3 regions of the Brevundimonas sp. BR2-1 genome follow, and region 1 is predicted to be linked to each of the others. Evidence: predicted binding sites of a transcription regulator. Region 1 holds the regulator's gene; each other region holds the start of a gene.
What was found. Region 1 encodes LexA, which represses DNA repair genes until DNA is damaged. Its sites were predicted from a motif close to ATGTTCNCNANNTGTTCT; they were not measured.

Region 2: the regulator LexA is predicted to act here: its motif matches at 1,075-1,092, upstream of uvrA (excinuclease ABC subunit UvrA).
Region 3: the regulator LexA is predicted to act here: its motif matches at 3,412-3,429, upstream of dnaE (DNA polymerase III subunit alpha).

The regions. Positions count from the first base shown of each region.
Region 1 is NZ_JARKMV010000001.1:36,483-41,268, forward strand. Features, by position in the region: gene BrevBR_RS00195 (anthranilate synthase component II) at 1-100, shown strand, start outside; gene trpD (anthranilate phosphoribosyltransferase) at 101-1,138, shown strand; gene trpC (indole-3-glycerol phosphate synthase TrpC) at 1,135-1,926, shown strand; gene lexA (transcriptional repressor LexA) at 2,022-2,714, shown strand; gene BrevBR_RS00215 (ComEC/Rec2 family competence protein) at 2,781-4,786, opposite strand, start outside.
Region 2 is NZ_JARKMV010000003.1:186,448-191,233, forward strand. Features, by position in the region: gene BrevBR_RS13845 (flagellar basal-body protein FlbY) at 1-157, shown strand, start outside; gene BrevBR_RS13850 (hypothetical protein) at 219-356, opposite strand; gene BrevBR_RS13855 (group III truncated hemoglobin) at 547-1,026, shown strand; gene uvrA (excinuclease ABC subunit UvrA) at 1,187-4,138, shown strand; gene BrevBR_RS13865 (hypothetical protein) at 4,135-4,786, opposite strand, start outside.
Region 3 is NZ_JARKMV010000003.1:146,713-151,498, reverse strand. Features, by position in the region: gene proS (proline--tRNA ligase) at 1-34, shown strand, start outside; gene BrevBR_RS13655 (lipoprotein-releasing ABC transporter permease subunit) at 31-1,332, shown strand; gene BrevBR_RS13650 (ABC transporter ATP-binding protein) at 1,325-2,026, shown strand; gene BrevBR_RS13645 (hypothetical protein) at 2,096-2,632, shown strand; gene BrevBR_RS13640 (hypothetical protein) at 2,796-2,912, opposite strand; gene BrevBR_RS13635 (hypothetical protein) at 3,059-3,349, shown strand; gene dnaE (DNA polymerase III subunit alpha) at 3,674-4,786, shown strand, end outside.

The DNA.
Region 1 (4,786 bases):
CGTCCAGTTCCACCCGGAATCCATCGCCACCGAACACGGCCATGACCTGCTGGCCAACTTCCTCGATCTGGCCAACGTCAGACGCCGGGCGATGGTCTGAATGGCTGAAGGTTTCAAACCCCTGCTGGCCAAACTGGTCGACGGGCGCGTGCTGTCGACCGACGAGGCGCACGCCTTCTTCGCGGCCTGTCTGCGCGGCGAGCCGACGCCGGCCCAGGTCGCCGCCGCCGTCACCGCCCTGCGCATCCGCGGCGAGACGGTCGAGGAGATCGCCGCCTTCGCGACCGCCATGCGCGACGCGGCCCTGAAGCTGGATCATCCCTATGACGTCATCGACACCTGCGGCACGGGCGGCGACGGCCAGCACACCTTCAACATCTCGACGGCCGCTGCCCTGGTTCTGGCCGGCGCGGGGCTGAAGGTCGCCAAGCACGGCAACCGGGCGCTGAGTTCGAAGTCCGGCTCGTCCGACGTGCTCGCCGCCCTCGGCGTCAACCTGGCCGCCAGTCCGGCCCAGCAGCGCCGCTCGCTGGACGACGCCGGCATCGCCTTCCTGTTCGCCCCCGCCTACCACGGCGCCATGCGCCATGTCGGGCCAGTGCGTGCCGAGATCGGTTTCCGTACGGTTTTCAATCTTCTGGGTCCGCTTTCGAACCCGGCGTCTGCAAAGCGACAGATCATGGGCGTCTATGATCCCCGCCTGTTGGAGCCGCTCGCCGAAGTGTTGGGCCGGCTCGGCGCCACGCGCGCCTGGACCGTCCACGGACAGGGGCTCGACGAACTGACCACCACGGGCGAGACGGAGGTGGCGGAGTGGAAGGACGGGACCGTCCGCCGCTTCACCGTCACGCCTGAGGACGCCGGTCTGCCCCGCGCCGACATCGCGGCCCTGCGCGGCGGCGACGCCGAGGAGAACGCCCTGGCCCTGGAGAACCTGCTGGCGGGCGAGAAGAGCGCGTACCGGGACATCGTCCTGCTGAACGCCGCCGCCGCTCTCGTCGTCGCCGACCGCGCCGCAGATCTGAAGGACGGCGCCGCGATCGCCGCCGCCGTCATCGACGAAGGGCGCGCGGCGCAGGCCCTGACCAACCTGGTCGTCGCCACCAATTCGCCCGAGCCGGAAGAAGAGCCGGCGTGAGCGACGTCCTCGCCGGCATCGCCGCCTACAAGCGTGAAGAGGTGGCCGCCCGCAGGGCCGCCGCCTCGCAGGACTCCGTCGAGGCGCTGGCGCGTCAGGCCTCGACCCCGCGCGGTTTCCGCGCCGCCTTGGAACGCCATGTCGAGGAGACCGGCCGCCCCGCCCTGATCGCCGAGATCAAGAAGGCCAGCCCGTCCAAGGGACTGATCCGCGCCGATTTCGACCCGCCGGCCCTCGCCCGCGCCTATGAGCGCGGCGGCGCGCAGTGCCTGTCCGTCCTCACCGACGGTCCCAGCTTCCAGGGCGACGACTCCTTCCTGGCCGCCGCCCGCGACGCGACCGCCCTGCCCTGTTTGCGCAAGGATTTCCTCGTCGATCCCTGGCAGGTCGCCGAGAGCCGGGCGCTGGGCGCCGATTGCATCCTGATCATCCTCGCCATGATCGACGACGCCCTCGCCGCCGAACTGCTGGCCGAGGCCGGGCGCTTCGGGATGGACGCCCTGATCGAGACTCATGACGAGGCCGAAATGGCCCGCGCCTGCAAGCTGGGCGGCGATCTGGTGGGGATCAACAACCGGTCCCTGCGGACGTTCGAGGTCGATCTGGCGGTCACCGAACGCCTCGCCATGCTGAGCCCCGTCCGCGCCCTGCTGGTCGCCGAAAGCGGCATCTTCACCCCGGACGACGTGCAGCGCGTCTCCCACGCCCACGCCCAGGCGATCCTCGTCGGCGAAAGCCTGATGCGTCAGGCGGACGTCGAGGCGGCCACCCGGGCGTTGCTCCGGTAACCGGACCTTAACCGGAACACCTCAGGAACACCTTATGGACGTTTGCGGTTTGTTCCGCTACGTTTCTCACAACGGGATTCGCCTCGAGGACCTCCATGCTCACGCGCAAACAGCACGAACTCCTGATGTTCATCCATGAGCGCATCAAGGAAACGGGCGTCTCTCCCTCGTTCGACGAGATGAAGGAGGCGCTGGATCTGGCGTCCAAATCGGGCATTCACCGCCTGATCACGGCGCTGGAGGAGCGCGGCTTCATCCGCCGTCTGGCCCATCGGGCGCGGGCGCTGGAAGTCACCAAATTGCCGGAACAGGCCACGACCTCGCAGCCGCGCGGTCGCCAGCCCTTCCGCCCCGACGTCATCCAGGGCGGCGGACGGCCGATGGCCGCCGATCCGGCCAATGACACCCGCGAACTGTCCCTGATGGGCAAGATCGCCGCCGGCACGCCCATCGCCGCCATAGAGCACGAAACCGCCCGCTACCCCGTCCCCGAGGCCATGCTGGGCGCGGGCGAGCACTACATGCTCGAGATCGAGGGCGACTCCATGATCGAGGCCGGCATTCTGAACGGCGATCTGGTGGTCATCAAATCGACCGACACCGCCACCTCGGGCGACATCGTCGTGGCCCTGGTCGAGGGCGAGGAAGCCACCCTGAAGCGTCTGCGCAAGAAGGGGGGCTCGATCGCGCTGGAGCCCGCCAACCGCAACTACGAGACCCGCATCTTCGGCCCCGATCAGGTCGAGGTTCAGGGCAAGCTGGTCGGCCTCATCCGCCGCTATCACTGATCTCGTCCCGGATCAGGTCCGGGATGACAAATGCGTCGCCTTGTCATTCCGGAAACGCCATAGCCGTTATCCGGGACGGCTCCACGGCCGGTCGCCGCGCACATCCGCCGACCAGACCGCGCGCCAGCGGCTGGCTGACGCCGGCTCGTCACGCCACAGCTCGACCGCCCCGCCGCGCTTATAGTCGACGCCGTCCAGCACCAGCCGCCCCTTGCATGAGGCCGGCAGGGCCGTCAGGGCCGCGCGCACGCTGACCACCGGGGCCGCGCGGCACAGGGCGTCGACCTGTTCGGGCGTGGGCGGCTTCTGGCCCCACCACATCGCCAGCGGTCCCGCCGCCGGGGCCTCCGGCGCGCAGGAAAACCGCGTGCAGGTCCAGCCCTCCGCCGGACGCTGGACCGGCGCTACGCCGCGCCGCCGGGACCAGACATCGACCGCGAACTGCCGCACCTCGTCCCGCATCACCACCGTCTGACCGGCCTGCACCCAGGACGCATTGGTCCCGCCGTCGCCAATCCAGACATCCGGCGTCGGCGCGCGCGGCCACAGCATGACCGCCGCCGCCAACGGCAGGCCCAGCCAACGTAAAGGCCCCCGCCACAGGCAGCAGAACAGCACGCCCAGGAATGAGATCGGCAGGGCGATGTCCGGCGCGCTGGCCACCGTCCGCACCGCGCCCGGCAGGCCGGCGGTCCATTCGCCGATGGCCAGCATCAGGGCGATCCCCTGCCCCGCAAGCCAAAGGAAGGGCGCCCCCAGCCCCAGCGGCTCCAGCAGGGCGCCCAGCGCCAGCATCGGCATGATCAGAAAGTCCGACACCGGCGCCGAGGCCAGATTGGCGGCCAGCCCGTACATGGCCGTGCGGTTGAAATGCTGCATGGCGAACGGCCCGGTCGCCGCCCCGGCAACGAGGCTGGCCAGGATGGCCGCGCCGAGCCACGTTCCAGCCCGCTGGACGATCAGTATGGGCAGCGGTGCGGAAATCTCCTTCGGCCGCCGGGGCCAGGCCTCGACCAGCGCCACCAGGGCCGCCGTGGCCGCGAACGACATCTGGAAGCCCGGCGTGACGATGGCCTCGGGCTGCAGCAGCAGGACCACGAAGGCCGCGACCGCGAGGGCGTGCATGGTGATCGCCTGCCGGTCCAGAAGGATGGCGAGAAAGGCGATCGACGCCGTGATCGCCGCCCGCTCGGCCGGCGGCGGGGCGCCCGACACGACCAGATAGGTACCCACCGCGAGAAGCCCCGCGACCGCCGCCACCTTCTTGCCGGACACCCGCAGCGCCAGCCACGGCCAGGCCGCGACCAGCAGCCGGATCAGGAAGAAGGCGAAACCGCCGACCACCGCCATATGCAGGCCCGAGATCGACAGGATGTGCGCCAGTCCGGAATCGCGCATAACGTCGACGTCCTCGGGGTCCAGCCAGGCCTCCTGTCCGGTCGTCATGGCCGCGGCGATCCCGCCCGTCCGCGCCCCCAGCCGCGCGACGATCCGCCGGGCCAGATCGAAGCGCATGCCGTTTACCGCCATCGCCGCCCGCACCCGCCACGGCGGCGGGGCGAGATACGCAGCCCGCGTCTCGCCCAGCGAGAAGGCCACGCCGCCCAGGCTCTGGAAGAAGGCGTTGCGGCCGAAGTCATAGGCGCCCGGGCTGGCCGGGGCCGGCGGGGGATTGAGGATGGCGAACAATCGCACCGCCTCGCCCGGCGCCGGGGCCTCGCCCCGGACCGTGGCGCGCAGCCTGACCGGCGTCTGCTCCGGCGTCAGGCCCCGGATGCGCACCGGCGCGATCACCACCCGCGGACCCGCCGAACCCGGGCTGTCGACATCGATCACCCAGCCCTCGACCACGGTCGGCTCGGCCATGGCCGGAGCTATGGGCGCGGTGACGGCGTCGGTGCGCAGCTTCGCGACCGCGACGCCCAGGGCGAAACAGGCCAGCATAAGCAGCGGCAGGGTCCACACTCGACCCAGCGCCAGACGTCGCGCGCACAGCCACAGCCCCACCGCGATCATGGCACCCAGCAGCAGCGGCCAGGCGGCCGGCTCGGTCTTCAGCGCGAAATAGACGG
Region 2 (4,786 bases), on a different contig from region 1:
CCGCGCCGTCGAGGCCGCCCGCATCGTCTCCGAAGGACTGGTCAGGACCATCGTCGCCGAAGTCGCCAGCCAGCGCGGATCCCCCTCCGCCTACGGCGCCTCGGGTCACGCCAACGCCGGCGACGGCCGCGCCGTGGCCTTCAATCGCATGGCCTGAGGACGATCGTCCGTCCGACGTCGGCCGAACGTCAGGCCCGAATTGTAAGAGGGTGAAACCGTCAGGCGTGCGGGCCGCGACGCGATCGAGCGTCACGAGTGCGGATGCGGACGGGTTTGGGCCTGGGGGCGAGGGCATGGGCGAGCACGAGCAGCAGGGGAGCGGAAAGGGCGATACCGATTTCCAGCGTGCTGATCATGTTCGTCGGGCCTCCAGTGAACTCACTCGAAGCACGGAAGATGAGGTCGAAGTCGCCTGCGTGCAAGCCATTTCGGCGTTGACGGGCCGACGGGGGCCCGTGCCCGTGGCCGGATGGCGGATCATGCCGTGGTCCCGGACGGCGATTGGCCGCAATGGCGGAGCGGCCGGCGACCGCCTAGGTAGACGTCGTGACCTTGTCTGATGATCCCGAAACCCGCCGCCAGGCCATCGTCCGGCGCATCGAAGCCGAGACCGGCATTGACGCGGCGATGATTTCCCGGCTGGTCGACGCCTTCTACGAACGGGTGCGCCTTGATCCGCTGATCGGGCCGGTGTTCGACCAGCGGATTGCGGACTGGGGCCCGCATCTGGAACAGATGAAGCTGTTCTGGTCATCCGTGGCCCTGATGAGCGGCGCCTATCACGGTCGCCCCATGCCCAAACACCTGCCTCTGCCCGTCGACGCCCGCCATTTCGACCGCTGGCTGGAGCTGTTCGAGGCCACGGCGGCGGACATCTGCCCGCCCGCGGCGGCCGCCCATTTCATCGAGCGCGCCCGCCGCATCGCCGAAAGTCTGGAACTGGGCATCGCCGGCGCCCATGGTGTGATGCTGGGCAAGGGCGAGAGGTATCTTCGGCCGCCGGAGCCCTGGGCGCCGCCAGCCTGACGCCAGCCTGCTGACAGGTTGTGTCAGCAGGCTGGCGCGCGCTCCTCGATGTTCCCACATTGTTCTTGCTGAATTTCGCGAATTGGTCCCCATATAGCGACGTCGCGCCGGACCTTCCGCGGCCCCGCCGCGTTCCCGAATTCCCAAGCCTTCAGGCCTCATGACCGAAAAGCACAACTTCATCCGCGTGCGCGGCGCGCGCGAGCACAATCTCAAGGGCGTCGACCTCGACATCCCGCGCGAGCAGCTGGTGGTCATGACCGGCCTGTCGGGCTCGGGCAAAAGCTCGCTCGCCTTCGACACCATCTACGCCGAGGGCCAGCGCCGCTATGTCGAGAGCCTGAGCGCCTACGCCCGCCAGTTCCTCGAACTGATGGGCAAGCCGGACGTCGACCTGATCGAGGGCCTGTCGCCGGCCATCTCGATCGAGCAGAAGACGACCTCGAAGAATCCGCGCTCGACCGTCGGCACGGTGACCGAGATCCACGACTATATGCGCCTGCTCTGGGCCCGCGTCGGGGTGCCCTATTCGCCCGCCACCGGCCTTCCGATCGAAAGCCAGACCATCTCCATGATGGTCGACAAGCTGACCGCCCTGCCCGACGGGGAGCGGCTGATGCTGCTGGCGCCGGTCGTCCGCGGCCGCAAGGGCGAATACCGCAAGGAGATGGCCGAGTGGCAGCGCGCCGGCTTCCAGCGCGTCAAGATCGACGGCGAGTACTACGCCATCGAGGACGCGCCGACGCTCGACAAGAAGTTCAAGCACGACATCGACATCGTCGTGGACCGGATCGTCACCAAGGAAGGGCTTGAGGGCCGCTATGCCGACAGCCTGCAGACCGCCCTGGGTCTGGCGGACGGCATCGCCGTGGCGGAATGGGCCAATGTCGCCGAGGGCGAGAAGGAGCCGCGCCGGCTGACCTTCTCCGAGAAATTCGCCTGCCCGGTCTCCGGCTTCACCATCAGCGAGATCGAGCCGCGGCTGTTCTCGTTCAACAATCCGTTCGGCGCCTGCCCGGTCTGCGACGGCCTGGGCGTCAAACTGGCCTTCGACGCCGATCTGGTCATCCCCGATCGCGACAAGACCCTGCACAAGGGCGCCGTCGCGCCGTGGTCGCGCGGCCCCTCGCCCCTCTACACCCAGACGCTGCAGTCGCTGAGCCGCCACTACGGCTTCTCGATGGATGTGCCGTGGCGTGACCTGCCCGAGAAGGCGCAGGACGTGATCCTGCGCGGCTCGGGCGGTGACAAGATCAAATTTACCTATGACGACAACGCCCGCAAATATGAGGTCTCCAAGGCCTTCGAAGGGGTGCTGCCCAACCTCGAACGCCGCTGGCGCGAGACCGATTCCTCCTGGGTGCGCGAGGAGCTGGGCCGCTTCCAGTCCGAGACCCCGTGCGAGGTCTGCCACGGCAAACGCCTCAAGCCCGAGGCCCTGGCGGTCAAGGTCGCCGGCACGGACATCGCCGAGGTGTCCTGGCTGTCGATCAAACACGCCCACGAATGGTTCACGGCCCTGAACGACAAGCTCACCGACAAGCAGATGGAGATCGGCCGCCGTGTCCTGAAGGAGATTACCGACCGGCTGCGCTTCCTCAACAACGTCGGCCTCGACTACCTCAGCCTGTCGCGCGCCTCGGGCACCCTGTCCGGGGGCGAGAGCCAGCGCATCCGTCTCGCCTCCCAGATCGGCTCGGGCCTGACCGGCGTGCTCTATGTGCTGGACGAGCCGTCCATCGGCCTGCACCAGCGCGACAACTCCCGCCTGCTGGAAAGCCTGCGCGGCCTGCGCGACCTCGGCAACTCCGTCCTCGTCGTCGAGCATGACGAGGAAGCGATCCTGACCGCCGACTATGTCATCGACATGGGCCCGGCCGCCGGGATCCACGGCGGCGAGGTCTGCGCCCAGGGCACGCCGGCCGAGGTCATGGCCAATCCCAACTCCCTGACCGCCAAATATCTGACCGGCGAGCGCGAGATCGAACTGCCGCCCGAGGGCCGCCGTCCGGTCGACCGCAAGAAGATGCTCCGGATCAGCGGCGCCACCGGCAACAATCTGAAGACCGTCACCGGCGAGATCCCCGCCGGCCTGTTCACCTGCGTCACCGGCGTGTCAGGCGGCGGCAAGTCGACCTTCACCATCGAGACCCTCTACAAGGCCGCCGCCCGCCGGCTGCACAACGCCTCGGACGCCCCCGCCCCCTTCGACCGCATCGAGGGGCTGGAGATGTTCGACAAGGTCATCGACATCGACCAGTCGCCCATCGGCCGGACGCCGCGCTCGAACCCCGCCACCTACACCGGCGCCTTCGGCCCGATCCGCGACTGGTACGCCGGCCTGCCCGAGTCCAAGGCCCGCGGCTACGGCCCCGGCCGGTTCAGCTTCAACGTCAAGGGCGGCCGCTGCGAGGCCTGCCAGGGCGATGGCCTGATCAAGATCGAGATGCATTTCCTGCCCGACGTCTACGTCACCTGCGACGTCTGCAAGGGCAAGCGCTACAATCGCGAGACGCTGGAAATCGTCTTCAAGGGCAAGAGCATATCCGACGTTCTGGACATGACGGTTGAGGAAGCCGCGTCCTTCTTCAAGGCCGTGCCCTCGATCCGCGACAAGATGCTGACCCTCAACCGGGTCGGCCTCGGCTACGTCAAGGTCGGCCAGTCCGCGACCACCCTGTCCGGAGGGGAGGCCCAGCGGGTCAAGCTGTCGAAGGAGCTGTCGAAGCGCGCCACGGGCAAGACCCTCTACATCCTCGACGAGCCCACCACGGGCCTGCATTTCGAGGATACGAGGAAGCTGCTCGAGGTGCTTCAGGAGCTGGTCGAGAACGGCAACACCATCGTGGTGATCGAGCACAATCTCGACGTCATCAAGGTGGCCGACTGGCTGCTCGACTTCGGCCCCGAGGGCGGCGACGGCGGCGGCGAGATCGTCGCGGTCGGCACCCCCGAACAGGTCGCCGCCAATCCGAAGAGCTGGACCGGCAAATACCTCAAGGAGGTCCTCGACCGCCACGAGACACGCCGCAAGGCGCGCGTCGCGGCCCTGTCCGGTCGCGCCGCGGCTCCCGCCGACGACAAGCCGGCGCGGGCGAGGAAGCGGGCCTAGTCGGCCGGCGCGGCGGCGCTGGTGATGTCGCGATAGGCGGCGGCGAACGGCGCGTACAGGATTCCGACCGTCAGGGCGGACACGATCGCCTCGGCCACGGCGTGGGCGATCACCCACGGGTTGGTCACGTCCAGGGCCGCCCGGACGTCTTCCGCGTCCTGACCGCTTCCGAACGACCAGCTTTCCATGCCGGAGGCGAATGCGATCGGCATGGTGACGATGGACGACAGCAGCTGGACCACCATGACCATCACGAAGGCCAGAACCGCCATGCCCAGCAGGGGCCAGAAACGCCCCTTGGTCAGGTTGAAGGAGTCGAAGAAGGCGAAGCGCTTCTCGGCCACGGTGATCGGCACCGCGAGGCTGAGCCGGACGCCCAGCCAGATGAAGAGGCAGATCAGGGCGAGGACGCCGACAACACCCGCGATCGCGGCGGCGCCGCCTCCGCCCGCGGCCTTGGCGCCGCCGATCAGCACGCCCAGCGCCACGAAGGCGACCACGGCGACAAAGGTCATGATCACACCCAGCACGAAGGTCACCACCAGCACCCGCACCTCGTCCATGCCGAGGCGCAGATAGCCGAAACGGTCGCGGGACGGGTTCAGGACCCCGCGGGCCACGGCCGCGCCCAGCATGGCGCCGACGACC
Region 3 (4,786 bases), on a different contig from region 1:
GCTGGACGAGGCTCTGGCGAAGGTGCGCGGATGACAGACGTCTCGGCGCCCCGGCCTACGAAACCGGCCGGTCCCTTCTCCGGCTGGGAGATCGAACTGGCGCTGCGCTACCTGCGCGCCCGCCGGAAAGAGGGCGGCATCGCCCTGATCGCCATCATCTCCTACGTCGCCATCTCGCTGGCGGTCATGGCCCTGATCGTGGTGATGAGCATCATGGCCGGCTTCCGGTCCGAACTGCTCAGCCGGATGCTGTCCTTCAACGGCCACATGTACGTCCAGGGCCAGGTCCTGAACGACCCGGACCGCGAGGCCGCCGTCCAGCGCATCAGCCGCGTCCCCGGCGTCGTCAGCGTCTCGCCCGTCACCGAGAACCAGAGCCTTGTCCGCGCCGCCGGCCAGACGACCGGCGCCGTGGTCCGCGGCATCCGCCCGCAGGACCTGGACTCCATGTCCTATGTCTACGACAGCCTGACCGACGAGGCGAAGCGCACCTTCGGCCAGGGCGCATACGGCGGCGACAACATCATCATCGGCAAGGCCCTGGCCGAGGGCATGGGCCTGCGCGTCGGCGACCCCATCACCCTGTATTCTCCCACCGGCGCCGACAGCGCCTTCGGCAATCTGGGCGGGCTGGAGAAGGTCTATCGCATCGGCGGCGTCTTCACCTCGGGCACGGCCGACTTCGATCGCGCCTTCATCTTCATGCCGCTGGAGCAGGCCCAGCTCTTCTTCGGCAAGGAGGGCGTCTGGGACGTCATCGAGATGAAGGTGGCCAAGCCGGACCAGGTCGCCGACCTCTACCCCGCCGTCCGTGCGGCCGCCGGCTCCAATGCCCTCGTCAGCGACTGGCGCGATCGTCTCGCCGCCTTCTGGGGCGCGCTGAAGGTCGAACGGGTGGCCATGAGCATCATCCTCGGCCTCGTCGTCGCCATCGCGGCCCTGAACATCATCTCCGGCATCGTCATGCTGGTGAAGAACAAGACGCGGGACGTGGCCATCCTTCGCACCGTCGGGGCCAGCCAGATGTCGATGCTTCGCGTCTTCTTCGTCGCCGGCGCCGCCATCGGCGTGGCGGGCACGGCCACCGGCCTGTTCCTCGGCCTGGTCTTCTGTCTGAACATCGGAGCCATCCAGCATTTCCTCGAGGCCCTGCTGGGCGTCCAGCTGTTCAACGCCGACGTCTATATGCTGGACGCGGTGCCGGCCCTGGTCGATCCGGCCGACGTCTTCTGGGTCGCGGTCTGGTCCCTGTTCATGAGCTGTATCGCCAGCCTGCTGCCATCGTGGCGGGCCGCGAAAATGGATCCGGTCGAGGCGCTTCGGTATGAGTAACCCCGTCCTCTCGGTCCGCGGCCTGACCCGCACCTATGACTCCGCCGCCGGTCCCCTGACGGTGCTCAGGGGCGTCGATCTGGACGTCCGACCAGGCGAGGTCGTCGGTCTGATCGGCCCCTCCGGCTCGGGCAAGTCCTCCCTGTTGCACGCCGCCGGCCTGCTCGAGCGTCCCACCTCGGGCGAGATCCGTATCGACGGCCAGGATGTCGGCGGCCTCGACGAGCGCGCCCGCACTCATATCCGGTTGGCGAAGATCGGCTTCGTCTACCAGTTCCACCACCTGCTGGCCGAGTTCGATGCACGCGACAACGTCGCCCTGCCGCTGCGCATCGCCGGCGTCGGCCAGGTCAAGGCCCGCGAACGCGCCGCCGAGGTCCTGACCGCCCTCGGCCTCGGCGAACGCCTGACCCACCAGCCGGCCCAGATGTCGGGCGGGGAGCAGCAACGCGTCGCCGTCGCCCGCGCCCTGGCCAACCGCCCGCGCCTCCTGCTGGCCGACGAGCCGACCGGAAACCTGGACCCGGCCACCAGCCAGACGGTGTTCGAGGCCCTGCATGATCTGGTCAAGAAGACCGGCGTCGCGGCCCTGATCGCCACCCACAACATGGAACTGGCCGGCCATATGGACCGCGTCTTCGCGCTCAAGGACGGCCATCTGGAAGAGCGCCCCGCGGAGAGCCACGCCTACTAGGGGCAAACCCTCGCTTGCGGCCCGTTCCGGTAGGCATAGACTGCAGCTTCAACTCACACGGAGGCTGTCATGACCCGCGTCCTGCTCATCTCTGCGATTGCTACCGGTGTCAGTCTCGCCGCCTGCAATCCGGCCGCGCCGGAGAGCCCGGCCAGGGATTCCGACGCTCCGGCGACCGTGATCACACCCGCCAGAAAGGCCGATCTTCCGGGAGCCGTGCGCGCCGTCGTCCTGACCGCGCGGCCGGGCATGATCGTCTCGGAAGCCGAGCTGAAGGAGCGCGAGGGCCGGCGCTATTACGACGTCGAGGGCCGCATGCCCGACGGTTCCGACATCGAGCTCGATCTGCTCGAAACACCGTCGGGCTGGAAGGTGGTGGAGGTCCAGCGCGACGTCGCATGGGACAGGGTTCCGAACCGGGTCCGCGCCGCCGCCGGGGGCGCGCGCGCCGGCTTCACCCCGGTCCGCGTGATCGAAAGCACCCAGGCCGACGACGGCTCGGTGATCTACGAACTGTTCGCCGAGGGCCAGCCGGCCACGCCGGCGCTCGAGGTGCGGGTCGTCGACGGCAGGGCGGAAGTCCTGAAGGAAGCATGGCCGCACTAGGGGCGGGCCACACACAACCGTGCATCCCCGCGAAAGCGGGGACCCAGTGCTTTGGGTGTTGCAGCGGGTCCGGGGATCTCCGCTCGCCCGTCCCGAAACACCGGCGTCACGCTGGACAGGACTGGGTCCCCGCTTTCGCGGGGATGAACGGATATATCGGAGGCTATTTCTTCCCGGGCGGCGTCGTGAACGGCGAGCTGCCCACCGACACGGCCGGCTTGGGCTTCTCGGCCTTCGGTTTCCGGGCTTCCTTGTTGCTCTTCATCTGACCCTTGGCCATGACCGCTCTCCTGCGACGCCTGCCGCCGAAGAGGCGGATGGTAGGTGGCGTTCGCGCCATCCTACAGGACGGAGTGCGTTGCACCCAACAACGGGTTCGGGCCCCCTGAGGTTGTATGGCAAAGCCTGTAGCGTTAACGGTGCCGCATGACCCTTCCTCAGATTCTCGCGGTTTCCGGGACCGTCGCTTCATTAGCCGGCGGAGCGATGCTTGCCGTCAGCCTGTCGAGGCTGATCACCGCGTTTGACCTGTCGTTCAAAGCCCTTGAGCTGTCCGTGGATACCCTGGCGCACGGCGAGGATATCGTGATTGTCCGGGGCACTGACACTCATCGAAAGACCGGCGCCAGGACTGCGGTTTTCTGGACTGTTTTCGGTATTGCCCTCCTGGTTGTGGGAGCAGTCTTATCCTCTCTGGCGGTATTGGTCGGCGCTTAGGCGCCGGCCTTGCCCACTCGACCGGAGGCCGTCGCCCGTTGACAAGAACAAAGCGGCAACATAGAACATAGCCAGAACACGCAATCTGGGGACAAGATCATGGCGCGTTGGGTGAGGGATATGCTGTCGCTTGCGTCTTGCGGCGGTTTCGTCTGGATGTGCTGGCAGGCCGCGCTCGCGCTTCCAGCCGCCTGAGGGTGGGCTTTCCCGGACCGTTTGAGTCCGGCGAGTCCGCAATGTCCGCTGTTTTTCGGCGGACTCTGGCCGCTTTGAGCCAGGGGCGAGTCGGGGTCTGATCGAACCCATGAACGGAGACGTCGGACGGTGAGCGGGGCAGGGGATCAGGGCTTCATCCACCTGCGCGTCCGGTCGGCCTATTCGCTGCTGGAAGGTGCGATCAAGGCGGGCAAGGTTCCCACCCTGGCGGCCGACGCGGGCATGCCGGCGGTGGGCGTCGCCGACCGCGCAAATCTGTTCGGGGCGCTGGAGTTCAGCGAGGCGGCGAAAGGGGCGGGCGTACAGCCGATCATCGCCTGCGCGCTTCCTGTCACTGGCATCGGCGGCAAGATCAACGAACGCTGGGCCAAGGCGCCGACCGTGGTCCTTCTGGTCCAGAACGAGACGGGCTGGCTGAACCTCAGCGCCCTGTCGTCCTCGGCCTTCCTCGACGCCGGCGCGATGGACGAGCCCAGCGTGCCCTGGACCATGGTGGCTGAGCGGTCCGAAGGCCTGATCCTGCTGTCGGGCGGGCCCGACGGCCCCGTCGATCCCCTGTTCGTCCAGTCCCGATCCGACGAGGCCGCCGCGGCCCTGACCGAGATGGCGCGGGTGTTCGGCGACCGCTTCTATGTCGAACTGCAACGCCACGGCCTGGCCAGCGAGGGTCAGGCCGAGCGCGGGCTGGTGGAATGGGCGTATGCGAACGACACCCCCCTGGTCGCCACCAACGACGTCCACTATGCGAAGGCCGCGCAGGCCCGCTCCCACGACGCCCTGCTGTGCATCGCCGACGGCGCCTTCACCGGTCAGGAAGACCGCCGCCGCATCACCGGCCAGCACTGGTTCAAGCCCGCCGCGGCGATGCGCGAACTGTTCGCCGACCTGCCCGAGGCCTGCGATACGACGATCGAGATCGCCCGCCGCTGCGCCTTCATGGCCCCGACCCGCGCGCCGATCCTGCCCCGCTTCGACGCCGGCGCGGGCCGCACCGAACCCGACGAACTGATGCATCAGGCCCGCGAGGGGCTGAAGGCGCGGCTGCAGGCGGTCACGCCCGCCGCGCCCGAGGAGGACTACTGGACCCGCCTGGAATGGGAGGTCGGGATCATCCAGCAGATGGGCTTCCCCGGCTATTTCCTGATCGTGTCGGACTTCATCAAATGGGCCAAGAGCCACGGCATCCCCGTGGGTCCGGGCCGGGGTTCGGGCGCCGGTTCG